4 regions of the Lysinibacillus sp. FW301-JW8 genome follow, and region 3 is predicted to be linked to each of the others. Evidence: riboswitches for the same ligand, from Rfam matches in the RefSeq annotation. Region 3 holds a riboswitch; each other region holds the start of a gene.
What was found. Region 3 has a riboswitch for thiamine pyrophosphate ahead of thiM (hydroxyethylthiazole kinase). Riboswitches for the same ligand answer to the same signal wherever they lie in the genome.
Positions count from the first base shown of each region.

Region 1: another riboswitch for thiamine pyrophosphate. It lies ahead of AC3WOM_RS22375 (ABC transporter substrate-binding protein); the one in region 3 lies ahead of thiM (hydroxyethylthiazole kinase).
Region 2: another riboswitch for thiamine pyrophosphate. It lies ahead of thiT (energy-coupled thiamine transporter ThiT); the one in region 3 lies ahead of thiM (hydroxyethylthiazole kinase).
Region 4: another riboswitch for thiamine pyrophosphate. It lies ahead of thiC (phosphomethylpyrimidine synthase ThiC); the one in region 3 lies ahead of thiM (hydroxyethylthiazole kinase).

Region 1 covers NZ_JBYTBB010000072.1:11,075-14,254, forward strand. The annotation lists gene AC3WOM_RS22365 (sigma-70 family RNA polymerase sigma factor) at 1-401, shown strand, start outside; gene AC3WOM_RS22370 (hypothetical protein) at 382-1,572, shown strand; TPP riboswitch at 1,632-1,741, shown strand; gene AC3WOM_RS22375 (ABC transporter substrate-binding protein) at 1,900-2,898, shown strand; gene AC3WOM_RS22380 (thiamine-binding protein) at 2,900-3,180, shown strand, end outside.
Region 2 covers NZ_JBYTBB010000011.1:44,931-48,110, forward strand. The annotation lists gene AC3WOM_RS06715 (helix-turn-helix domain-containing protein) at 1-310, opposite strand, end outside; gene AC3WOM_RS06720 (small protein YxzF) at 443-568, opposite strand; gene AC3WOM_RS06725 (magnetosome magnetite crystal formation protein family) at 1,094-1,426, opposite strand; TPP riboswitch at 1,551-1,658, shown strand; gene thiT (energy-coupled thiamine transporter ThiT) at 1,777-2,337, shown strand; gene map (type I methionyl aminopeptidase) at 2,522-3,180, shown strand, end outside.
Region 3 covers NZ_JBYTBB010000062.1:16,246-19,425, reverse strand. The annotation lists gene mbcS (acyl-CoA synthetase MbcS) at 1-911, opposite strand, end outside; TPP riboswitch at 1,099-1,197, shown strand; gene thiM (hydroxyethylthiazole kinase) at 1,288-2,043, shown strand; gene thiD (bifunctional hydroxymethylpyrimidine kinase/phosphomethylpyrimidine kinase) at 2,043-2,867, shown strand; gene thiE (thiamine phosphate synthase) at 2,857-3,180, shown strand, end outside.
Region 4 covers NZ_JBYTBB010000023.1:45,441-48,620, forward strand. The annotation lists gene AC3WOM_RS11440 (methyl-accepting chemotaxis protein) at 1-1,292, shown strand, start outside; TPP riboswitch at 1,358-1,472, shown strand; gene thiC (phosphomethylpyrimidine synthase ThiC) at 1,612-3,180, shown strand, end outside.

The sequences.
Region 1 (3,180 bases), on a different contig from region 3:
GCTATTACATTCATATGGAGCAATTTGAAGGGCGTTCTAGTGTGAAAACTTACTTGTACCGTATGGTTGTCAACGAGTGTCATAATTACTTTAAAAGCTGGGCATATCGAAAAACAGAGTTAACTAGTCTTTTTAAAAAGCAGGAAGCCTCTATATCAGTGGAATCTCAAATTTTAAAGCAGGAGGAAATGGATGTTATTGCTCACAGCATTACTACATTAGAAACGAAATATCGAGAGGTTCTTTGGCTTTATTACTATGATGAACTATCTATCACCGATATCGCATCCATTTTACAATGTTCAATCAATACAGTGAAAACAAGGCTAGCAAGAGGGAGAAAACGAGTAGGTATCCAATTAGAAAAGGAGGGGTTTTATAATGGAAATGAATTTACGTAATCGATTAAAGGCTACTATACCAGATCAATTAGCATTAACTCCTCAAAAAAAAGAAGAGATTTTAGAGGCTGCTCATGTTAGATTTGAGCAACAGCAAACCCCTGTAAAAAAACATGTGTGGAAGCCCATAGCAGTAGGAATTTCAGCTTTAGCACTTACGGCTTTACTAAGTTATCCATTTATAGATGAAATAAAGGAACAATTGACGATTTCGCAAATAACTGAGCAATTCTATGAAGAAATTAGTATCCCTGGTCGATCTGCTGATACATTATTTACAGCTGTCTTTGATGATGCAACGAACTCCTTTTATTATTACGAAGGCAATACCATTTATTCCTATGCACTCGATACACATATTGAAAAAGTGGAAGTAACAAGTAAATTCCCTATTTCAAAAATGTTAGTAAATGAAGATTGGCTTGCTTGGATGGTTGATGATAGGAAATCTATGTTCGTAAAAAATAGAGTAACATTAGAGGTCAAAGGCTTTCCTACGGATACTTTTATGGATTTAGAAGATGATACGTTACTGACAGAAATATCTGATACAAGGACAGGTCATACCATTTATAGCTTAACAAATCTGCGTACAAATGAGGTAAAACAATTTAAACAAGCCTTTGATAATAGTGCAGTAAGCCAGCCAATTTATCAGGACAATCAATTGCTCCTACCAAGTGCCTTTAAAAAAGATGGAGTAGAAACGGTCCGCTTTACGCTCTATGATGTTCAAACGGAAAAAGAAAAACAATACGATTTACCTTTTAAACGCATACATGACATGTCAATGACTGACCATAAAATCTATGCTTCTTTTGAAACGGGAGAAAGCTTAGAGACAGGATATGTTGATTTAGTGGATGGCTCCTATCATAAACTTGATGGTAAAAAAGCCATTACTTTAACAGCCTATCAAAATAATCTTGCTCTATACGAATGGATACCGAAGGAGGAAAAATATCGCTTTAGATCTTATCAAGTCAAAGAAGATGGTTCATTAACACCACTTTACGACTTTAAAGATATTCCATTAGCTCTCTTTGAGCCACGATATACTATGGAAGGAACATTACAGGTATTTGGGCTAAATGAAAAGTATCTCACAGAGGGTGGAATTCTTGAAGCGAGAGACGATGCAGTTAAAATATTTTTACAGCGTTATTATTAAATAGAGCCTTGTTATTTACAGTGAGATATGGGTATAATAATCAACGAAAAGTTCATATGTAAAGAATGTAGGGGGGCTGGTAGTGCCAGCTGAGATTGTGTCCGTTAGACGCTGACCCTTTGAACCTGATTTGGCTCGTACCAGCGTAGGGAACATCTATTCAAAAAAAGTAAGTTTTTGATATTGATTGCACAACGTCTGGGAGGATTCCTGGGCGTTTTTTTATGTTTTCTTTACATTAATTACAGATATTCTATGAATACGCTTTCTTCTGGTTAAAACATTCACTCATGAACACTTTCACACTATTTACTGGGAGGATTCAGCATGAAAAAATGGTTATTGGTTCTTATGGCTGCTCTTTTAACATTAGCTGGCTGTAGCGAAAAAAAGGATACCAACAAGGATGAACATGCATTGAAAAAGGTGTCCGTTGTACTCGATTGGACACCAAATACAAATCATACAGGGCTATATGTTGCTAAGAAATTAGGTTATTTTGAAGAGCAGGGCTTAGATGTTGATATTTTACAACCTGGTGACGCAGGAGCGGATCAGCTTGTGGCGTCTGGCAAGGCACAGTTTGGTGTAAGCTATCAGGAGGGAATTACTCAAGCTCGTGTACAGGATGTACCTCTAGTATCGATTGCGGCGATTATTCAGCATAATACTTCTGGCTTTGCCTCAATTGCCTCTAAGGGCATTACATCACCAAAGGAATTTGAAGGGAAAACGTATGGTGGCTGGGGAGCTCCTCTTGAGCAGGCCGTTTTACAATCATTAATGCAAACTGAAAATGCAGATATTAATAAATTAGATATTATTAATGCCGGCGATATAGATTTCTTTACAATGATGAAAAAAGATATTGATTTTGCATGGATTTATTATGCTTGGACTGGAATTGAAGCTGAGCTTCGTGGTGAAAAGCTGAACATGCTGTATTTAACAGATTATAGTGATCAACTGGATTATTATACACCCGTTCTAGCTACGAATGAAACAATGATTAAGGATGATCCAAAGACAGTTGAAGCATTTGTCGCTGCCGTGGCAAAGGGCTATGAATATGCGATCAGTAATCCAAGTGAGGCAGCAGATGTTTTACTTGAGGCAGTACCTGATTTAGATAAAGATCTTGTGCATAAAAGTCAGGAGTGGCTGGCAGATAAGTATCAGGATGACGCTGCTCAATGGGGCGAGCAAAAGTTAACTGTCTGGGAAAACTACGCGAAGTGGATGACTAGCAACAACGTTTTAGAGGGCGAATTTAACGCAGTACAAGCATTTACAAACGACTTTTTACCGAAAAAGGAGACAAAGTAATATGGCAAACTCATTAATCAGTGTACAAATTATCCCGAAAACAGAAAAATATGAAGATGTTATTCCATTTGTTGATGCAGCCATTGCTATTATTGATGCATCAGGTGTGAAATATGAGGTGCACCCTTTAGAAACGACAATGGAGGGTGAGCTGACAACGTTACTACAAATTATTGAACGAATGAATATCAAGATGATAGAGCTTGGTGCCATCAATGTTATTACGCAAGTGAAAATTTTATATCAGCCAACTGGGATTACAATGGGCACATTAACGGAGAA
Region 2 (3,180 bases), on a different contig from region 3:
CTGTAACATCATTGCTAGAGTGAAATCTAAATGCTTGTTTTTGAGAGAATACCTTTCCAGTCATCCCTTCATTTGAGGCAAGGTGAATCTTTTTTAAATAAGCCAGGTTATAACCAATGGCATGCTTGGCAACTAGACGATTAGTTTCTGTATTTAACATAAACAATACCCCTGCATCAGCACCGTCTATCACATGAAGTACCTCATTCATTAATTTTTCTAATACTTGGTTAATATCGAGTGTTGAAGTAAGAACCTGTGCTGCCTTAACCAAGCTCATTAATTGTTTTTCACTATTTATTTTTAACAACCCCTCATCTGTAGTGCTAAACCCTATTTTAATATAAATCTGCTATGCCAAGTACAAATTAGAAAAAAGTTATAGAGTCAAAAAAAAGAATCTGCTGGGAAAAAGATGAGCAGATTCTTTATTTGGGATGTATTATTTCTTATAGCTGTTTTTTGGAGAAGAGGGGGCTCCTTTTTTCGCAGCAATTACTTTTTTGACAATTGGTATAACGATAGGTGCTAATTTTACGGCGGTTTTGACAACTTTAGATACTTTCATAAAAAAACAGCTCCTTTTACTAAAAGTTCTACCTGTTTATCTTCATTCAGCAGAAGACTCCCACCTCTATAGGGTGAGATGAATGCGGTTTTGGTTTCTTTTCAGTGGGTGTCCAAACACCTACTGAAATAGAGGAACTCAGTCTAAGAACGCCACGTCCTGTGGCAATTTATCTGTGCGAAAGCGAAGCGACAGCAACACACAACTGAGTGACCAACATCATGTTGCTGCAACTGCGTTAGCACTACGCTTTCGCACAAAAAACATCATGTTGCTGCAACTGCGTTAGCACTACGCTTTCGCACAAAAAACATCATGTTGCTGCCGCTGCGTTAGCACTACGCTTTCGCACAAAAAACATCATGTTGCTGCCGCTGCGTTACACTACGCTTTCGCACAAAAAACATCTGTTGGCCCAAAGCCTCCAGCGGATGTCACGGATTTTCAAAAGAATGAATTGTGCCTGCACAATTCAAAATCCGGACGCAATTACGCCAAGGCGAAATTGATATTAGAAATGAAACATTAACGAATAACGCGAACAGCTTGCACTATATTCCAAATAACAATCCCTAGTGAGACAAGTAAGTAAATGGCAAATGATGCAAACCAAACGATCATAAACGTATTGCTACCTGATTGTGGATCAAAGGTGTTAAACGATATGGTTGAGAAGACAAAGACAGCAAAGAAGATGATACCAAATACAAACGGGATTAAATGCGATATAAGTGCTCGAATAGAGTGTCTTTTTACGTCGCTATCTTTAGAAACAAAGTAAACAATTAATGGCACAATAAAGGGTGCAAAAAAAACGCTGAGATAACTAAAGGCAGATAAAATTTTTTGGTTCTCCATAGTTGTACCTCCTTTTTTAATATTTACGCATGAAAAACAGCAAAGTTTCAAAAAAAATTGTGAAAGAGAGTTGTAATCATATCCATGTTTGCGTACAATGAGGTTGTTCAAATAAAAAAGATGTAACGACCACAAGGGGAGCTGATGATGTCAGCTGAGACTGGGCACGTAATGCCTTAACTCTTTGAACCTGTAAGTTAACACTTGCGTAGGGATGTGGATAGAAACCGACACTTGTACGATGTGAGGCTCTGTCCTGGCATTGTTTTTTTTTGCCAGATAGAGTCAAAAAGTAATTTGATTTCTATTCCTGCTCTTGTATCCTACATCGGAACAAAGGAGAGAATAATATGGACAAAAAAAGACTTTTAATGCTTGTGGAGATCGCGATATTCGCAGCGATTGGCCTTGTGCTTGATCAGATTTCCTTTAAAGTATGGGCACAAGGCGGCTCTGTTAGTCTAGTGATGGTACCAATAATTTTAATAGCCTTTCGCTGGGGTCTTTTACCTGGTCTGACAACGGGCTTACTTATTGGTGTTATGCAAACAATGTTTGGTGCTACAGTTGTGCATTGGTTACAAGGCTTACTCGATTATGGCGTTGCCTTCACAATAGTAGGCTTGGCTGCAATCGTACGTCAACCAGTTCTTGAGGCTGCAAACAATCTAAACAAAACGAAAATGGCGGTATATATTATTGTTGGAACTGTATTAGCAGGATTTTTACGCTATGCAGCACATACCATTGCTGGCGCTGTATTTTTCTCGGAGTATGCTGGCGATCAAAATGCATGGATTTATTCAATTATTTATAATGGAACATATATGCTACCAGCAACAGTTTTAACTGCCATTGTTGGTGTTCTGTTATTTACAGCAGCACCACAATTAATGCAGCGAAAATCATAAATAATCTACCCTTCACAGTAGTGGAGGGTTTTTGTATCGTATTTAACTACTCGCTGTGAAATATTGCTACATTTTAGCACTTTGCAATTTATGAGGGCATACAATATTTAAAGCGTTTAACGTTTTATGTCAAACAAGTTATGTTATATTAAAGAGTAGATATTAGATGAAAGGGACGTTAAAAATGATTGTAAAAACGCAAGAAGAGATTGAAGCCTTTAAAAAAATCGGTCGTATTTGTGCTGAAATTCGTGAGGCAATGAAGGCTGCGACAAAACCTGGTGTAACAACACTTGAACTCGATGAAATTGCTGGCCGTATGTTTGCTGAGGCAGGAGCAATTTCTGGACCTAAAGGAGAATATGACTTCCCAGGATACACATGTATTAGTGTCAACGAGGAGGTAGCACATGGTATTCCAGGAAAACGCGTGATTAAAGAAGGAGACATCGTCAACATCGATGTATCTGGTTCATTAAATGGCTACTTTGCAGATACAGGCATTTCATTTGTAGTGGGAGAAGGCTACGAAGATAAAGAAAAGCTCTGTCGTGTGGCAAAAAGTGCCTTTGATCGTGCCATGACAAAAGTAAAGGCTGGATCAAAATTAAATCAAATTGGTAAAGCTGTTGAGCGTGAAGCATATGCTAATGATTTAACAGTCATTATGAACCTAACAGGTCATGGCTTAGGGCTTTCCTTACATGATGAGCCAAATCATATTTTAAACTATTATGATGCATGGGATTCTACAATCATGAAAGAGGGCATGGTACTTGCGGTTGAGCCTTTTATCTCAGCAAAAGCAGAGCATATTGTTGAAGCTGGTGATGGCTGGACATT
Region 3 (3,180 bases):
ACATCACTATTTAGAGGTTCTCCTGCTGAAACAGCCTGACGAACACTCTCTAAATTAAAATCTTGTAAGTTTTCTAATGCAGCCATAAATCGATATTCAGTTGGTGTACAGCACAGGATATTAATATTGAATTTCTCAAGAAGTGTAAGATATGTTGCCGCATCAAATTTACCTTTGTACACAAATGCGGTTGCACCACTTCCCAATGTTGCGAGGAACGGACTCCAAATCCATTTTTGCCAGCCTGGAGCTGCTGTAGCCCAAACAATGTCATCTTCCTGTACGCCTAACCAATTCGGCGCTGTTGTTCGTAAATGAGCATATCCCCAGCTATGTGTATGTACTGCTGCCTTAGGATTGCCTGTTGTACCACTTGTATAAGCTAAAAATGCATTATCTGTACTTTTCGTTGGCGTAGAACTTATGTAGTTTGTTGGTTGATTTTGCATTTTTTGTAGTAATGACTGCCAAGGTTCATGTGCTACTCCTATTACGAATTGCTGCAAGCCCTGTAAGTTTTTCACGTTATCAAATTGCTCAATATATGGCTGATAAGCAACTATACCCTTTGCATTAGCATGGTGTATGCGATATTCTATATCCTTCGTTCTTAGCATTTCGGAACTAGGAATAATCGTTAAACCGATTTTTAATGCAGCAATATAGACAATATAGGCTTCTACAGATCTAGGCACCATTACAATTAATACATCACCTTTTGTTAAACCTTGGTTTGTAAAAACATGTGCAGCCTGATTTGCCTTTGCAAGTAGATGTGCGTATGTAATAAATTGAACATCATTATTTTCATCATAAATAATTAGTGCATTCTTGGTTGCATCCTGTGCATATTTTTCAATTTCCTCTGTAATATTGTACCATTCAGGTGCAATTAAATCTTGTCTTTTCATGGCAAATGCCTCCCTTTTGCTATGACTCATTATAAAACTCCATTTTTATCATTTTCAATGGTTCGCACTCTATTTTAGAAAAGTCATGACAACTATCATACTCTGTTATATGGCATCAGTCACGTTCATTGTCAAAACTAGCTATTGAACAGGAAAGAAAAATATGGTATATTTTGGTCAACTAAAAGCATAATTGCAGGGGGACTCATTTGGAGTTGAGAAGGTAAAACCTGACCCTTTGAACCTGTTAGTTAATACTGACGTAGGGAGCAATTCACATCTAATTCACTGATGAAAGGCTCTTTTGCGTGTATTTATTACACAAAAAGGAGCCTTTTTTGCATGCTTACGTCCATCCAATAAAGGAGGACTTAGAATGATTTTTCAAACTATCCGCAAAAAAAATCCACTAATTCATTGTATTACAAATTATGTGGTGGCAAATTTTCAAGCAAACGGCCTATTAGCAATTGGTGCCTCGCCAGTTATGGCTGATGCCAGTGACGAGGTTGAGGAGATGGTTGCAATTGCCTCAAGCTTATTGATTAATATTGGTACACTTAATGACAAAAAGAAAGAATCCATGTTACTTGCTGGGAAAAAGGCCAATGCACTTGGCATACCTGTAGTATTAGATCCTGTTGGCGCTGGAGCTACAACCTACCGAAAACAAACTGTACAACATCTGTTAAATGAGATCGAATTTGCAGTAATTCGCTGCAATATTGGAGAACTTGCCGCAATTGCCAATGTAGAATGGCAGCAAAAGGGTGTAGATAGTGGCGCAGGTTCAATATCTTTAGAAGATGAAGCGAAGAGAATTGCTCAGCTTTATCATTGTATAGTGATTGTCACAGGTGAAAAGGATTTAATAACTGATGGAAATCAACTGCAATGGATTACAGGTGGGAATTCTCATATGACAGAGGTCACTGGAACTGGCTGCTTATTAAGTGCCATTTGTTGTGCTGCTTACGTAACTGGTCATCAGCCTTATCACCAATTAATAGAAGTACTAAGATTTTATAAAAAAATTGCTGAACAAGCAGGTTCTACTACACAATACATTGGTGATTTTCAAATTGCTGTATTAAATGAACTCTATCGTCTTTCAAAGGCTGGTGAAGAATAATGCAGGTTGTAATGACTATTGCTGGATCTGATAGTGGCGGCGGTGCAGGTATACAGGCTGATCTAAAAACCTTTCAGGAATTAAAGGTGTTTGGAACTTCTGTTATTACAGCATTGACTGCCCAAAATACCCTTGGTGTATCTAATGTCATGCCCATTGAGGCAAACTTCGTTAAGCAACAACTACAGGCACTATTGGAGGATTTCTCAATTAGTGCAATGAAAACAGGCATGCTATTTTCCTCTGACATCATTCAAACTATTTCACAAATGATGGCTAATACTAAAGTTCCGCTTATTGTAGATCCTGTGATGATCGCGAAGGGCGGAGAAAGCTTATTACAACAAGACGCAATTGATGCCATCATGAATCTTTTACTGCCAATTGCAACCATTGTAACTCCGAATATCCCAGAGGCAGAAAGGCTTACTAGTAGAGAAATTAAAACTTTAGCTGATATTAAAGAAGCAGCCTATCTCTTATTACAAACAGGAGTACGATGTGTCATTATAAAAGGAGGGCATCTAGCAGATAAGGATTTCGCCATTGATTATATATTTTTTCACGATGGACAGTCTTTTTCTATGCAAACTCCTCGTATTTCTACAAAAAATACACATGGTACTGGCTGTACGTTTTCAGCAGCCTTAACTGCTTTTTTGGGCGGTGGTCTTCCTATAAAAGAAGCGATTATAGAAGCAAAAAAATTTATTCAATTAGCAATAACATATGATTTAGCTCTGGGTAAAGGGCATGGACCGACAAATCATTTTGCCTATCAAAACTATAAGGAGTCCTGTGAGGTGACTATTTATGAATCGTGAAGATTTACAGCTATATTTTATAATGGGCACAGGAAATGTAGTACATCAGGAGCCACTACACGTTCTTGAAAAAGCTTTACAGCATGGAATTACCATGTTTCAGCTACGAGAAAAAGGGCCTCGTGCCTTAACTGGACAAGAATATGAAAATTTTGCCCGTCATTGTCAAAAGCTTTGCCAGCGGTATAAAGTGCCGTTTATTATCAACGATGATGTAGAGCTTGCAGTAAAACTTACAGCAGATGGAATCCATATTGGTCAAGAGGATTTCCCTGTATCTAAAATTCGTGAAAAAATTGGAAAGATGATACTA
Region 4 (3,180 bases), on a different contig from region 3:
GGTGGGGAGATTTTATTTCTGCTTATGCACCTGTTAGAGCAGAAAATGGTGAAATTGTTGCATATGTTGGACTAGATATTGAGAGCTCCATTATTTATGGCATTCAAAAATCTGCTGTAACAAAGTACTTGCCTATACTTTTAGGCATTGTCATTTTATTGAGTGTCGTTATGATGACGACATTGTATTTGTATATGCGAAAATCACTGAAGCCAATATTTATCATGAAACGAGCAACAATAGCCTTTACAGATGGAAATATGGCAGAAGCTCAACATATATTGGATGAAATAAGCTTTGAATCAAATGATGATATTTCTGATTTTAGCAGCAAATTTAAAGAGATGATGCAATCCATGCATCAAATTATATTTAACCTTTCGGGGATTGGCACAGATATTTCTAAGGCCACTGATAGTTTACAGGAGGTAGGGAATAATGTGCAGCACTCAAGTAACAGGCTGATTGAAAGTGCAGGGGGAATAGAGGAGAGTGTGGATCGACAAAGAGACCTAGCGACACATTCCTTTAAAACAATTGAAGAGATGACGGCAGGAATTATGCAGATATCAGCCTCTGTTTCTTCCGTTATGAAAAGCTCCTCCAATACAGCGAATCTTGTGAAACAAAGTCAATCGGAAGCGACAATGATTACGGATCGTATGAATGGCGTGGCAGATTTGGTGACGCATACGGCAAATAATGTGAATATTCTTGGTGAAAGATATAGCACAATCGAAGAAATGATAGGTGTTATTCAAAGTATTGCCGATCAAACAAATTTATTGGCGTTAAACGCGGCGATTGAGGCAGCGAGAGCAGGTGAACATGGTAAAGGCTTCGCTATTGTCGCGGAAGAGGTGAAAAAACTGGCGGAAATGACAAAGCTGTCGGCAGAAGATATTCGTCAGCATATATATGAATTTAAAATAGTGACAGAGACGGTGTTAAAAGAAATGGACCATAGTACTGTTGAAGTTAAAGAGGGAGCTCATTTAGTGATGGCTATTAGTGATGAGCTAGATCATTTGTTTGAAGCAGTAAAAGTAGTTGAGGAAGATGTTCAAAATGTTTTTGAGGTTACAAACACAATGTCCAAAAACACGAACGTCGTTTTATCGGCATTAGAGCAAACTAATGAGGCATCCGAGGCTGTTTTGTTGGAAACAAAAGAAGTAGCCGATGCATCTAAGTTGCAAGAATTATCATTGGGTCAACTAAGTAGAACGATTCATGAATTAACGGAGCAGGTAAAGCGTTTAGAGTTTATGAAGCAAAAATATAAACTCTAAAGTAAAAAATAGTAATGAAGCTTCCATCTCTTAGCAATATCTGTTACACTAGCATCAAACTTAATAGCATTAACTAGGGGAGTCTGATGAGTCAGGCTGAGAGGGAAACGCATAGAGGTTTCTTGACCCTTTGGACCTGATCTGGCTCATACCAGCGTGGGAAAGTTAAGAAATTATTGCGAGCTCTTTACAATGCGATAATTATACCTTTTACAATCATAGCCGGATCCAAAATTTTTTGGATTCGGTTTTTTTATTTTTATTGGGTGAGCTAGATTCGGTCCTTGTATGAATTTTCTATAAGGGAGAGAAGCGGGTCATGACAACAATTAGCGAAAAGAACATTACCATTATGTCAAGCTTTGATGGTAGCAAAAAGGTTTATGTAGAGGGATCAAGATCAGATATTTTAGTGCCGATGCGTGAAATTGCATTAAGTCCAACGACAGGAAGCTTTGGAGAAGAGGAAAATGCACCAGTCCATGTGTATGATACGAGTGGTCCATATACTGACCCTGCCTATAAGGTAGATATTACGAAGGGCTTGCCAGCGTTGCGAAGTGAATGGATTAGAGAACGAGGGGACGTAGAGGAGTATGTGGGGCGTACTATTAAACCAGAGGATAATGGTTTCCGCAAAGCGGATGATCCGCGTATAAAGGAAAATACCTTTCCGGATTTATCAAGAAATCCTCTGCGAGCTAAAAAAGGTAAAAATGTAACACAGCTTCATTATGCACGAAAGGGAGTTATTACACCTGAAATGGAGTTTGTAGCTATTCGCGAAAATATGGATCCTGAATATGTTCGCTCGGAGATTGCGGCGGGGCGTGCCATTATGCCTTCTAATATTAATCATCCTGAGGCAGAGCCAATGATTATAGGACGTAATTTTCATGTGAAAATTAATGCCAATATTGGGAATTCAGCAGTGTCATCATCTATTGCAGAAGAGGTAGAGAAAATGACATGGGCAACACGCTGGGGCGCTGATAATATTATGGATTTATCGACTGGTAAGCACATTCATACGACACGTGAATGGATTATCCGAAATGCTGCGGTGCCGGTTGGAACAGTGCCAATTTATCAAGCGCTTGAAAAGGTAAATGGTATAGCTGAGGATTTAACGTGGGAGGTGTATCGAGATACGTTAATCGAGCAAGCAGAGCAAGGGGTTGATTACTTCACGATTCATGCGGGTGTACTATTACGTTATGTACCGCTAACGGTAAATCGTGTGACAGGTATTGTGTCACGGGGAGGTTCAATTATGGCCCAGTGGTGCTTATATCATCATCAAGAAAACTTTTTATATACACATTTTGAAGAAATCTGTGAAATCATGAAAACATATGATGTTGCCTTCTCGTTAGGGGATGGTTTACGTCCCGGATCAATTGCAGATGCCAATGACGAGGCACAGTTTGCAGAGCTTGAAACGTTAGGTGAATTAACACAGATTGCCTGGAAGCATGATGTACAGGTGATGGTGGAGGGACCGGGGCACGTGCCAATGCATTTAATTAAAGAAAATATGGACAAGCAGTTAGAGGTGTGTAAGGAGGCTCCTTTCTATACTTTAGGACCACTGACAACAGATATTGCACCAGGCTATGACCATATTACATCAGCTATTGGTGCTGCAATGATTGGATGGTTTGGTACGGCAATGCTATGCTATGTGACACCAAAAGAGCATCTGGGCTTACCAAATCGAGAGGATGTTCGTGTAGGGGTGATTACGTATAAAATTGCTGCACACGCTGCTGATTTAGCGAAGGGGCATCCAGGAGCACAACAGCGAGATGATGCGCTTTCAAAGGCACGCTTCGAATTCCGCTGGCGTGATCAATTCAACCTGTCTTTAGATCCAGAGCGTGCAGTT